DNA from 3 places in the Bacillus sp. 5w2 genome. Region 1 is predicted to be linked to each of the others. Evidence: predicted binding sites of a transcription regulator. Region 1 holds the regulator's gene; each other region holds the start of a gene.
What was found. Region 1 encodes Rex, which represses fermentation and respiration genes when NADH is low (regulators of the CRP and FNR family bind a similar motif). Its sites were predicted from a motif close to TTGTGAAATATTTCACAA; they were not measured.

Region 1 (4,570 bases):
GTATTTCACTTCAGTACCTGCATATTTTGAGAAGATGATAAGATCACCTGCTGCTACCTCTAAAGCAACACGCTCACCATTTTCAAGCACTCGACCAGTACCTACTGCAATAACTTTACCCTCTTGTGGTTTTTCTTTTGCAGTGTCTGGTAATACAATACCACTTGCTGTTTTTTCTTCTGCTTGAACAAGCTCAATTACAACGCGATCACCTAATGGCTTTAGCATGAACAATAACCTCCTCATTTTGTTATGTAAATTTTATTTATTAGCACTCAACTCACCCGAGTGCTAACACACTTATAATAATAAATAATCTCAATTTCTTTTGCAAGTAAAAAAATCATAATTTTTTCGCAAATTAAGCTATACACTTTTCTATATAGAGTCCCTCTTCTTCTACCTTTACTATATGAATCGTTGTTTCCACTACTCGTATGTTACAATATGAAAGGACACCCTAAGTTGTTTTCGCTATACACACAACTTTCTCCTGTCTTCTATTATCATTTCAAATAAGGATTTACGAAAAAAACATAATTTAAGTGAGGTTTATATCGTAGGTAGCATACTTACATGTTATCCTACCTTATCTCATACACTAGAGTTAGAAAGGATGGTTAAACCATTTGAAAAAACAATATTGGTGGGTTATCGTTACATACATTTTAATGCAGTTATCATCCATTGCTGGATTACCACTTCTGCTGAAAACTGGACTTTATGATAACAGGGGATTTACTAGAGAAGAGAAATTTCAACTCATAACTGGACACTGGGCAATCATTAGCTTCTTTATTGCATTATGTATCGTACTTTGTTTACTTAAAGCTGATATTCGCGACAGACATTTAGATACAAAGCGCTCTACTGTTCCAGCTACGATTGGTTGGATTTTTATCGGATTCTTCTTAGCATTTTTCTCGCAAAGTATTGCCGGTATGATCGAAATGTATGTATTAGGTATTAAACCTGGATCTGAAAATACAGCGAGACTTATGGATATCGCAAGAACGACACCTTGGTTCCTTATCGTTATATCTATAATAGGACCTATTTTGGAAGAAATCGTATTTAGAAAAATTTTATTTGGTACACTGTATAAGAAGTTTAATTTCTTTATTGCTGCTATCATTAGTTCTCTCGTATTCGCAGCAATTCATTTTGATTTTACTCACTTATTGGTATACACTGCTATGGGGCTCGTATTCGCCTTTTTATATGTAAAAACGAAGCGCATTATCGTTCCAATTGCAGCCCATGTTGCAATGAATACATTAGTTGCAATTGCTCAAGTTTTAGTGAGTAATGAACAAATTCAAGAAATGATTAAAGAAGCTGAAAAAATGCAAGGCTTTATCGGAGGATTTTTAGTATGAGAAACTCGCCATTATTCATGGCTGCATTGTACTTCCTTCTTGGATGTATCTTTACACGCTTCGCCATTACGAACGTAACAGATACAATCTGGAATATGTGGACAATACTATTTGCAGTTATGGCAACAATTGATTTTAATTTGGCACTTCGCCTTATCTTAGTTAAATTCACAAAGAAAAAATAATAATAAAACGCAGAGGTCGCTTCCTCTGCGTTTTATTGTGGATAATTCTTCAAAAAGTAAACAAGTGTTTGTAATTCTACTGCTAAATCAATATGATGAATTCTTATATTGTCTGACACATTTAAGCGCGCTGGTGTGAAATTTAAAATACCATGCACGTTCGTTTCCGCTAATCTATCTGCTACAGATTGTGCTACTGTAGCGGGTACTGTTAATATTGCCACTTGTATATCAGTTGATAAACGTTCTTCTAATTCATCTAAATGATATACAGGAATGCCCCCGATTTCTGTTCCGACTTTCTCTTCACTAACGTCAAACGCCATTTCAATTTTTGTATTATTGTTTTTCGTGAAATTATAATGTAAGAAAGCGGTCCCTAAATTACCTACTCCAATAAGTGCTACACGTGTTATATCATCTTGGTCGAGTGTTTCACGGAAAAATGATAATAAATAATTTACGTTATATCCATAACCCTTTTTCCCTAACGCTCCAAAATATGAAAAATCTCTTCGAATCGTTGCGGAATCAACCTTTACCGCTTCGCTCAATTCAGCTGATGAAACACGTTGCTTACCAGAAAGAGATAAGTTTTGGATAAATCGATAGTATAGAGGCAATCGTTTGGCAGTGGCCTGTGGAATTTTGTGCTGATCCATATAACCTCTCCTCTCTTCCTATCTTTATTCATATGCTTGAATCAAATACAGAAGTTTAGCACTCATGAATTTCCCTGTATAATAAAGAAAAGAAGTATTCTCTCTTTATTTTAAACTATACACTATTTTTAGTATGATTGAGAAATATAAACATGGCAAAGTTAAGAAATTATTTGAGGTGAAAACATTGATTTTATTACAAGTAAACGCGCTTTCGAAATTATACGGTGCAGAAACGATTCTTGCAAACATAAAATTGGAAGTTCAAACGAAAGATCGTATCGCATTAGTCGGACGAAATGGAGCCGGAAAATCTACATTATTAAAAATAATAGCTGGTGAGCTATCCCATGATGGTGGCGAAATTATAAAACCGAAAGATGTCTCCATCGGATATTTAGCTCAAAATACCGGGTTAGAAACATCTTTAACAATTTGGGATGAAATGTTAACCGTCTTTACACACTTGCAGCAAATGGAGACAAAACTTCGAAGGCTAGAGCAAGAGATGGGAAAAGAAGAAAACTTTTCAAACGAGGCTATATATGAAAGATTATTAGCTGATTACGATCAATTACAATTAGATTATAAAGATCAAGGTGGCTATCAGTACGAAGCAGATATTCGTTCGATTTTAAGCGGGCTTGGCTTCCCAGTTGAAACGCATCAGACGACGATTTCTACATTAAGCGGTGGACAAAAAACACGATTGGCTCTCGGTAAATTATTATTAACGAAACCGGACTTACTTATTTTGGACGAGCCTACAAACCATTTAGATATCGAAACATTAACATGGCTTGAACAATATTTACAAGGCTATCCTGGCGCAATACTAATCGTTTCCCATGACCGTTATTTCTTAGATAAACTCGTTACACAAGTATATGAAATTTCGAATAAAGAGAGCAGACGATTTGTTGGTAACTACAGTAAATATTTAGATTTAAAATCAGCGCTATACGAGCAAGAAATGAAACGTTATGAAAAGCAACAGGATGAAATTGCTAAGCTTGAGGACTTCGTTCAAAAAAATATAGCTCGTGCATCTACGACAAAACGTGCGCAAAGCCGTCGTAAACAATTAGACCGAATGGAATTATTAACAAGACCATTAGGTGATTCTAAGTCAGCATCCTTCCACTTCGATATTGAAAAACAAAGCGGAAATGATGTTTTACAAGTAAAGGATGCAACCATCGGCTATGATGAGGATCCGATTATTGAACATGTAACAATGCGCTTAACTCGCGGGGATAGTGTTGCTTTAGTTGGACCGAACGGAATCGGGAAATCCACATTGTTAAAATCACTTGTGAATAAGTTACCTCTACTAAATGGTGATGTTTCTTTCGGATCCAATGTCTCTGTTGGCTATTATGATCAAGAACAAGCTAACTTAACATCTTCTAAGCGAGTTTTAAATGAATTATGGGATGAATATCCATTGCAGCCTGAAAAAGAAATTCGCACGATACTAGGTAACTTCTTATTCACAGGAGATGATGTATTAAAGCCCGTATCTTCTCTTAGTGGTGGACAAAAAGCTCGATTAGCTCTTGCAAAACTTATGATGCAAAAATCGAATTTATTAATTCTCGATGAGCCTACGAACCATCTCGATTTAAATAGTAAAGAGATTTTGGAGAATGCTTTAATTGATTACCCAGGAACTCTTCTATTCGTATCACATGACCGCTACTTTATTAATCGTGTAACGACAACTGTTATTGAGTTATCAACAGAAGGTGCACAGGAATATCTAGGGGATTACGATTACTACGTTGAAAAGAAGAATGAGATGATCGAACGTGCAGAATTTGAACAACAAGAACAGCAAGAAAATCAGGCACCTGTTCAAAAAACTGTAGCTCAAGAAAAATTAAATTATCTCGAAGAAAAAGAGCGTAAACAATTAGAGCGTCAACGCACTCGGAAAATTGAGGAACTAGAACAAAACATCATAGAATTTGAAGAAGAAATTGCTACGTTAGAAGATCAACTTTGCTTACCAGAAATATATGCAGATTATGAAAAGGCTAGTGAAATTACAACGAAAAAGCAAACACTACAAGAGCAACTGGAAGCTTGTATGGCAGAATGGGAAGAATTGCATTTATAAAAGTATTGATAAAGAGGATGTCTCATAAGTCGGGATTTTTGACTATGCGACATCCTTTTTATCTTCTAGTTGGAATCAACGTCATATTGTCAAAACGATTTTTTAAACAAATCAACGATTCGACACAAAATATCAATCTGCCGACAAAGTTTGACAATGTTAGCGACATCTATAATTAGAGCATATTTCAAAATGTTTTTTAAGGATATCTTCTTGTTTTTT
Region 2 (4,570 bases), on a different contig from region 1:
GACAACCCGTTACACCCATCTTCATTTTATGAGGTGTATCTACCATTTCTAATGATTGTTCAAGGAGCATACCAAGTCCTAATGAATCTTTAGTACCGAAACGGCAGAAGCGAGAACCAACACATGATTTTACATTACGAAGCGATTTTGAATATGCATATCCCGAAGTCATATGTAAGTCAGCCCATACGTTAGGTAAATCTTGTTTCTTAACACCATATAAGCCAATGCGGCTCGCACCTGTAATTTTCACAAGAGGAACATCGTACTTTTTCGCAACTTCAGCAATTTTCATTAAATTATCTGCTGTTGTAACGCCACCGTACATACGTGGAATAACAGAGAAAGTACCATCGTGCTGGATGTTACCGTTCATTCTTTCATTAACGAAACGAGATGATTTATCGTCTGTATATTCTTCTGGAATCGCCATACGTAAATAATAGTTCAAAGCAGGACGACATTTCGAACAACCGTCTTCATGTACAAAACCAAGCACATTTCGTACTTCTTTTGGAGATTTTAAACCTTTCTCGTGAATGGCCGCTACGACTTCATCACGTGATAAAGTTGTACATCCGCACATACCAGCAGACTGCGCAGAAGCATCAAAAGCATCTCCGAGTGTATGAGATAAAACTTGTTCCACAAGCGGACGACATTTACCACAAGATCCTGCGGCTTTCGTGCAGCCTTTAACTTCTTCAAAAGTAGTTAACTCTTGCTCTAAAATGGCATGAACGATTGTACCTTTCGTAACACCATTACATCCACAAATCGTGTCATCCGCACTCATTGTAGCAACGTCAAGTTCACTTTCTTCACCAGCTTTGTGAAGAAGGGAAGCGGTTGTATATTCTTGTATATCTTCTTCTTTCTTTAACATGCTAAAGAGGCGTGTACCATCAGCTGTGTCACCATATAAAACGATACCGACGACTTTATTGTCGCGAATTAATACTTTCTTATAGGAACGTTTACATTCATCAAAGATTGATATTGCTTTTGTTTGATCATCTTCATAAATTTGTCCAGCAGAGAATAAATCACAACCTGCAACTTTTAATTGCGTACCGACGATACTGCCCGTATATCCATCAGTTTGTATTTTCGTTATATGTTTCGCTAATATTGCGCCTTGTTCATAAAGAGGAGCAACAAGTCCATATGCGATACCATCATGTTCCGCACATTCGCCAACTGCATAAATGGAGTCATCATTTGTTAGCATATAGTCATTGACTACAATGCCGCGATTTACAAGTAAACCAGCATCTTTTGCTATTTGCGTATTCGGGCGTATTCCGACAGCCATTACGATTAAATCACAATCTACAACTTCACCATCTTCAAATTGAATGCCCTCAACACGATCTGTACCAAGAATTTTTACAGTTTTCTTTTCCATTAGAAACTTCATGCCTTGTGCTTCTAAATCTTCACGCAATAGAGAAGCTGCTTTCGTATCTAGTTGTTGCTCCATTAGGCTAGGCATTAAATGAACAACATGTACGTCCATTCCTAAGTCAATTAGACCTCTTGCGGCTTCTAAACCGAGTAACCCGCCACCAATGACAACGGCCTTTTTCTTTTCTTTAGCGGTATCTATCATAAATTGTGTATCTTCAATAGTTCGAAATCCTGTTACACCAGGAAGTGTGGAACCTTCAACAGGTAAAATAAAAGCACTAGAACCTGTTGCGATAATGAGCTTGTCGTATGTAAGAGTATGATTTTTTTCTGTAGTAATAATTTTTTCTTCTCGGTTAATACTTTGAACTCTTTCGTTTATATACAAAGTTATTTCGTTTTCATCGTACCAACTATATTCATTCATAATGATATCTTGCATATTTGTTTTGCCTTGTAAAACATGAGAGAGCATAATACGGTTGTAGTTTGGATGTGGTTCATCTCCAAAAATAGTAATCTCATATGAATCACTATCATGTTTTAATATTTCTTCCATACAGCGTATGCCAGCCATACCATTTCCGACCATAACTAAACGTTTTTTCATTTTCATTTCCCCTTTTATGTGAAATGTTGAACAAAGGATTATATTTCTATTATAGAAAATCAAAAAAGGGGGAGATGTGATATTTATCACATTTTTATAATGATTCACAAATTGTTAAAATTCGGGTTAATGTGAAGGGGAGAAGTGTGGATGTTATTCACGTAATGAAAAAGCAGGACATGAGTAGAAATGCTCATGTCCTGCTTTTATTTATGCTTTTGTAATGGCACGTGGAAATAAAATATTATTTTCTAAATGAATATGCTCAAATAAATCGGACTCTAGAGCTTCAAGACGCTGGTAAACAAGTCGATAAGTGCCGCAAGCGCCCTCTGGAGGAGTAAAGTCATTTGTCACTTTACGAAGTTCTTTTATAATATTTCCGGCATGATTGTGCTCATTTTCTAGTTCATCTACTACTTTACGTAACTTTGCATAGTTTTCATCAGTTGGATTGTGTTCAAATTCTAAAATTAATGGAAAATCTTCTGTTTCTTCTTTAATTAAATGCTGTTCTAATTCCATTTTAAGTTCATGAAACAGCTTATGAATTTGAGCTAAATGAGGATGATTTGCTCCATGAACGCGTAATACTTTCGTCACATATGGACTTAACTGTGGTAACTCTTCATTTAAATAACGATGATGCTTATTAATTACATAATCAATCAATTCACGATAAGAAGCACTTTTCCAATCAATTTCAGATTCATTTAATTGTTTCGTATTATGATAAAGCGTATTTAACTCTGTAATTACTTCGGAAGCCGATAAATTTCTTTCATGAATTGCATCAATAAGTGGCTTATCACCACCACAACAAAAATCTATTCTATATGACTTGAAAAAATCACTAGCTTTCGGAAATTGTGTAACAATCTCACCAACAATTGAAGTTTCAGTAAATGTATGTTTCATATGAATGCCTCCATAAAGTTTAAATTTAATATCTAAGTTAAGAATAGAGATAGATGAAAAACAATGTGGTGATTGAAATCACTTATAATGTGTCAGTTTTGAGAATAATAGTAGTGTTATTTATCAGAGGACATTATAGAACTGATGGCGAAGGATTTTTTGAGTCGAAAATTATCCACAATGCATTATTATGATATAGATGGTTTATAAATATATTTTCTATTAATCTAAGATTTTTTTGTATGAATTTTATATTTTATAGGAGGTTTTTATGGAATATGTTTATCATATGGTACCAAAAGAATTAAAAGGAGAATATTTAATCCCATTAAATGAATTGAAAAGGTTATATCCAAATTTATATGGTGAGTATATACAAAAATATAAAGATCATCCTCAAAGAGAGAACTTATTAACACGTAAAATACCAAAACTTGAATGTTTATGGAATGATGTCGTGCATTTTTTACCAATGCATCCTTATGAGATTTATAAAGTACTACTGGAAATAGGAGTAAACATTCATACAAATAAACTGTTTTATAAAATTCCTATTAGCGCACTGAATGGTGAGTGTATGGCAATATACAAGTACTCAAAGCAGAATTGGGGTGGACCAATTAGAGAATTAAAAGAATGTGAAATAGAACTCATCAACTTTAATGAATATAGAGAATTAAAGCATTTAAATATCTGTACAAAAGAATATTACAGAGAGGAATATGAAAAGGGTAGAAAATTCGGGATGTTTCACCTAATTCCACATCTTCTTGTCAAAGGAAAAGTGGAGGTGAAACATATTGAAATCATTAATTGGAGTATTGACCCAGTTAATGATTAATGTTACAAGTATAAAAAAATAAGATACCAATTTGAATTGATATAGGGCTTCCGAGAATGGAAGAGTAATAAGATTCTATACGTAATAGTAAAAAGAAGCTTACTAGAAGCTTCTTTTTTATTGCTATTTTTCACATGCGACTCCATCGCCATCTTTGTCTAGTTTACGGCTATACCCTGGTTGATCTTTATATAACGGAGCTTTCCCAGCAGCTCTAACTGCATCACAGTTTTTGTAATATGCATTACTAGTATTTCCTGCAGCAGGTTGTGTTTGAGCTTGCTGTGCTTTTTTCTGTTCCTCTTGTTGTTTACGAGCCTGTTCATCAGCCTGACGTTTTTGCTCTTCTTGTTGTTTACGAGCTTGTTCATCAGCTAGACGTTTTTGCTCCTCTTGTTGTTTACGAGCCTGTTCATCAGCTAGACGTTTTTGTTCTTCTTGTTGTTTACGAGCTTGTTCATCAGCTAGACGTTTTTGCTCTTCGGCTTGGCGTTTTTCATCCTCTTGCTTACGAGCTTGTTCATCGGCTAGACGCTTCTCATCCTCTTGCTTTTGAGTTTTCTCGTCCGCTTCTTTCTTTTTATCATCTTTTTTCTCTGCATTATTAGAAGCGACTTGTTTATTTGTTGCTGTCGTCTTTTCAGAAGAAGGAGCTGAAATACTTGATAATGCAACAAAAATGACAAATAAAATAGCAGTGATAATAAATTGTTTTTTTGCTACACCTGTCTTTTTAATTACGGATAAGATTGCTAGAACAAGGAAAAAAATAAATAAAATTAAACTTAAAG
Region 3 (4,570 bases), on a different contig from region 1:
ACTTTTGAAGTGATGAATAAATCTTCTCGAGAAATGCCCGCTTCTTTTATACCAGCGCGGATTCCTTCTCCAACCGCTTTTTCGTTTCCATAAATCGCAGCTGTATCAATACTGCGATATCCTGCTTTGATCGCCGACTTTACAGCCTCTACCAGTTCTGGTCCATCTTCTACTTTAAATACACCTAAACCGAACCAAGGCATTTCTACACCGTTATGCAATGTTATTGTACTTTGTAAATTTTTCATTATATTTTCTCTCCTTTATTTTGCTTGATCTCTTTTTTCTAATGCCATACTCCATGCTGTTAAAATAACAGCACCTACTACCATAACGCCGCCTACCCACGCCGTATGAATTAACCCTAACGAGTTCGTTACAACACCGCCTAAATAAGCACCAAGAGCGATTCCTGCGTTGAATGCTGCAATATTCATTGCTGATGCAACATCGACAGCGCTAGGCACAAAGCGCTCAGCCAAAATAACGACATATACTTGCAGCCCTGGAACATTCATAAATGCGAATAGTCCCATGAAAATAATTGTGATTAACCCAGCAACTTTAAATGGTGCTGTAAATGTTAAAACAAATAATACAATTGCTTGAATAAAGAACATGTAAAATAACGCTCGAATCGGATTATGATTTGATAATTTTCCGCCGACCATATTCCCAATCGCAATTGCGATTCCGTACACTAACAAAATGATTGTAACAGTACTTGCTTTAAACCCTGTTACTTCTTGTAGTAACGGAGATAAATACGTAAACGTTACAAATGTCCCACCGTATCCTAATGCAGTAATGATGAAAACAAGTAATAACCTTCCGTTCGTAATCAGTTTGAATTGATCACGAAATGATACGGACGTACCTTTTTTCAAGTTAGACGGAATCAGCATACTATTGGCGATTAAGGCAACGATTCCAATTACCACAATTACCATAAACGATGCTCTCCAGCCAAATTGTTGACCTATAAATGTTCCAATTGGTACGCCTGTAATGGTCGCAACAGTTAATCCAGTAAACATAAATGCAATTGCACTCGCACGTTTATTCTCTGGTACAAGCGCAGCCGCAATTGTGGATCCTATCGACATAAAAACGCCGTGTGCAAAAGCAGATACAACCCTCGCGATAAGTAACACGGTAAAACTTGTTGCCACTGCCGCAATTCCATTACCAATAATGAAAATAATCATAATCCACATTAATAACGTCTTTCGCGACATACTAGCTGTTAATGACGTTAATACTGGGGCACCAAACGCTACTCCTAACGCATATAAAGAAACGGTTAAGCCCGCTGTTGTAACGGAAACATGTAAATCCTCTGAAATAGATGGTAATAAACCGACACTAATAAATTCGGTTGTACCAATTCCAAACGCACTAATTGCTAGTGCCAATAAAGCAAACATACTTCTCCGATTCTTCTGTACTGCCGAAGAAGATATTGTATATGAATTCAATTGAACTCCTCCTTAATGCGAGAAATCCAATCATAATAGTATGAAAAAAGGCCTTTTTTCTTCTACAAAGATAATGTTACTGCTGATATATGCTATTATGAATGGCTTCACTCTTTTTTTGAAGAACGCACTTTAAAGTACGATAGGTACCAAAAAGTAACATAGGCACTTTTTAGTACCGTACTACTCATTTCCCTCTTACGTATGCTATTATGGAACATATTCAACATGATAAAAAGTACGTACTTTAAAGTGCTATAGGTACTTTTTAGTAACATTTAAATTATTTAGCTTCTTTTGTTGGAAAACTGACATCTACATTCATCAAAGGAGATTTTTATATGAAGAAATATAATATTCCCGTTGAAGCAACTTTAGAGGTTATCGGCGGAAAATGGAAAGTCGTTATTCTTTGCCACTTAACGAAAGGGACAAAGAGAACGAGTGAATTAAAACGTCTCATGCCTGGTATTACACAAAAAATGTTAACACAGCAATTACGCGAACTAGAAGAAGATGGAGTTATTCAAAGAAAGGTATACAATCAAGTACCACCGAAAGTAGAATATTCTCTTACAGACTACGGTTGGTCTTTAGAATCCATTCTTGATTCTCTTTGTACTTGGGGCGAATGCCATCTTGAAAAAAGCGGTAATACATCGATGCTAATTACAGAGGGTGAACAATAAAAAAGGAAAAAATGAACATAAATTTGTCCATTTTTTCCTTTTTTCTTTATATATACGTACATTTCTAACCTTATCAAAATAATTTATGCGCTTTCACGCCTTGTCAGTACTACGTTATACGCTTAATATCGAATAATTAGGAATCATTTTTATGTTAACATAGGTGTATATAGTATATAATATAGGATATATATTATATACACTTTCCGGTAACGGAGCTTTCCATTATGCGGACAAGCCATGTATCGGACAGTTCATAAATAATAGGTAAGACATTATGGTTTTGGATTTATGATTTCAGCTTACTTGCTGGCATAAATTTAAAGGCATTTTATTGTGCTTTGTGAAACTTTGTATAAAGTTTCGCAAGCGTTTACTATCTTACCTATCAAAAATAAGAGTATTGCTATCGTAAAGGAGAATTGGAGATGCCAGAAACTATGACTCAAACAAAGCCAGAACAAGAAACTGTACAAATTTCTGCTAGCCAAGGACAACTTGATGTACTTGATCAGTTGTTAAAACCTGAGGTACAAGAATCATTAACTACACTAGTAGAACAGCTTCCAAAATTAACTGAGCTTGTTAACATTTTAACTAAGTCTTATGACTTCGCTCAAACTGTTGCTACTGATGAAGTATTAAAAAGCGACACTGTTGGTGCAATCACAGAGCTTGTAGAACCTGTAAAAGATACAGTGAAAAGCATGGCTGCTACTGCAATCGAAGCGAAAGATCGTGCTGACGAAAGCAACGAAGTTATCGGCCTGTTCGGTCTATTAAAATTATTAAAAGACCCACAAGCACAAAAAATGTTCCGCTTTGTGAACGCATATCTTCAAATTAGTGCAGAACGTAACAATAAATAAGTTAACTTATAACAACAATTAGTAAAGACGGGGGATATCATACTATGTCAAAACAAATTGTCATCTTAGGCGCTGGTTATGGCGGTCTTCTTGCCGCTTTAAACGTACGTAAATATTACAGCAAATCAGAAGCACAAGTTACAGTGATTAATCAATACCCAACACACCAAATTATCACTGAACTACACCGCCTTGCAGCTGGTAACGTTGCTGAGCAAGCAATTGCAATGCCACTTACAAAGCTTTTCAAAGGTAAAGACATCGATCTTAAAATTGCAACAGTTGAGTCATTCTCAGTTGATAGCAAAGAAATCAAACTAGCTGGTGGCACTACTTTATCTTACGATGCACTTGTAGTTGCTTTAGGAAGTAAAACTGCTTACTTCGGTATTCCAGGACTAGAAGAAAACAGCATGGTATTAAAATCTGCTGCTGATGCAAACAAAATCTACAAACACGTTGAAGACCGTATTCGTGAATACGCGAAAACGAAAAACGAAGCTGATGCTACAATCGTAATCGGTGGTGGCGGATTAACTGGCGTTGAGCTAGTTGGTGAGCTTGCTGACATTATGCCTAAACTTGCAAAAAGCCACGGCGTAAATCCAAAAGAAGTTAAACTTCTTCTTGTTGAAGCAGGTCCAAAAATCCTTCCAGTATTACCAGACCACTTAATCGAACGTGCAACTACTAGCCTAGAAGCACGCGGTGTTACATTCTTAACAGGTCTTCCTGTAACAAACGTTGCTGGCAATGAAATTGACTTAAAAGACGGTCAAAAACTTGTTGCTAACACATTCGTTTGGACAGGTGGCGTACAAGGTAACCCATTAATCGGTGAATCAGGTCTTGAAGTAAACCGTGGTCGTGCAACAGTTGATGCATACCTACAATCTACTTCTCACAAAGACGTATTCGTTGCTGGAGACAGCGCTGTTGTCTTCTCTCCAGATGGTCGTCCATACCCACCAACTGCACAAATCGCTTGGCAAATGGGTGAGTTAATTGGATACAACTTATACGCAGCACTAGAAGGCAAAGCATTCGAAGAGTTCGCACCTGTAAACTCTGGAACACTTGCTAGTCTAGGACGTAAAGATGCGGTTGCTACAATCGGAGCAAGCAATACTCCACTTAAAGGTTTACCAGCATCATTAATGAAAGAAGCAAGTAACGTTCGTTACTTATCACACATTAAAGGTCTATTCAGCTTAGCTTACTAATCTGAATATAAGCCCGAATCATGCCCAGCATGGTTCGGGCTATTTTTATCCCGCATTATCGGGCAGTAAAAGTCCGATTGGTTCAACTAATAATCAGTGGGGATCAACCCCTCCCACTGATTAAAGTTTCACTTTATCCGTAATTTTCTCTAACTTATTTATTCGGCAGAAGAATAATATAACCCTTTTAATTATCTAAATTTACTGATTATTTTACATCTAAATTATGTATACGAAAGGATGGAAGTATTGTTCCTACTCCCATCCTTTCACACAAACTATTCTCCTAACTTCACAAGGCTGTAGTTCTT

Region 2: the regulator Rex is predicted to act here: its motif matches at 2,037-2,054, upstream of nirB (NADPH-nitrite reductase large subunit).
Region 3: the regulator Rex is predicted to act here: its motif matches at 2,519-2,536, upstream of ACXY7N_RS27630 (DUF1641 domain-containing protein).

What each region holds. Positions count from the first base shown of each region.
Region 1 is NZ_JBTIWT010000033.1:3,193-7,762, reverse strand. Features, by position in the region: gene groES (co-chaperone GroES) at 1-228, opposite strand, end outside; gene ACXY7N_RS29765 (CPBP family intramembrane glutamic endopeptidase) at 630-1,379, shown strand; gene ACXY7N_RS29760 (YdiK family protein) at 1,376-1,564, shown strand; gene ACXY7N_RS29755 (redox-sensing transcriptional repressor Rex) at 1,597-2,226, opposite strand; gene ACXY7N_RS29750 (ABC-F family ATP-binding cassette domain-containing protein) at 2,414-4,348, shown strand.
Region 2 is NZ_JBTIWT010000001.1:414,049-418,618, reverse strand. Features, by position in the region: gene nirB (NADPH-nitrite reductase large subunit) at 1-2,020, opposite strand, end outside; gene ric (iron-sulfur cluster repair di-iron protein) at 2,231-2,938, opposite strand; gene ACXY7N_RS02110 (group-specific protein) at 3,210-3,779, shown strand; gene ACXY7N_RS02105 (excalibur calcium-binding domain-containing protein) at 3,903-4,570, opposite strand, start outside.
Region 3 is NZ_JBTIWT010000026.1:23,853-28,422, reverse strand. Features, by position in the region: gene ACXY7N_RS27645 (aldo/keto reductase) at 1-248, opposite strand, end outside; gene ACXY7N_RS27640 (MFS transporter) at 264-1,427, opposite strand; gene ACXY7N_RS27635 (winged helix-turn-helix transcriptional regulator) at 1,820-2,167, shown strand; gene ACXY7N_RS27630 (DUF1641 domain-containing protein) at 2,596-3,036, shown strand; gene ACXY7N_RS27625 (NAD(P)/FAD-dependent oxidoreductase) at 3,081-4,259, shown strand; gene tyrS (tyrosine--tRNA ligase) at 4,538-4,570, opposite strand, start outside.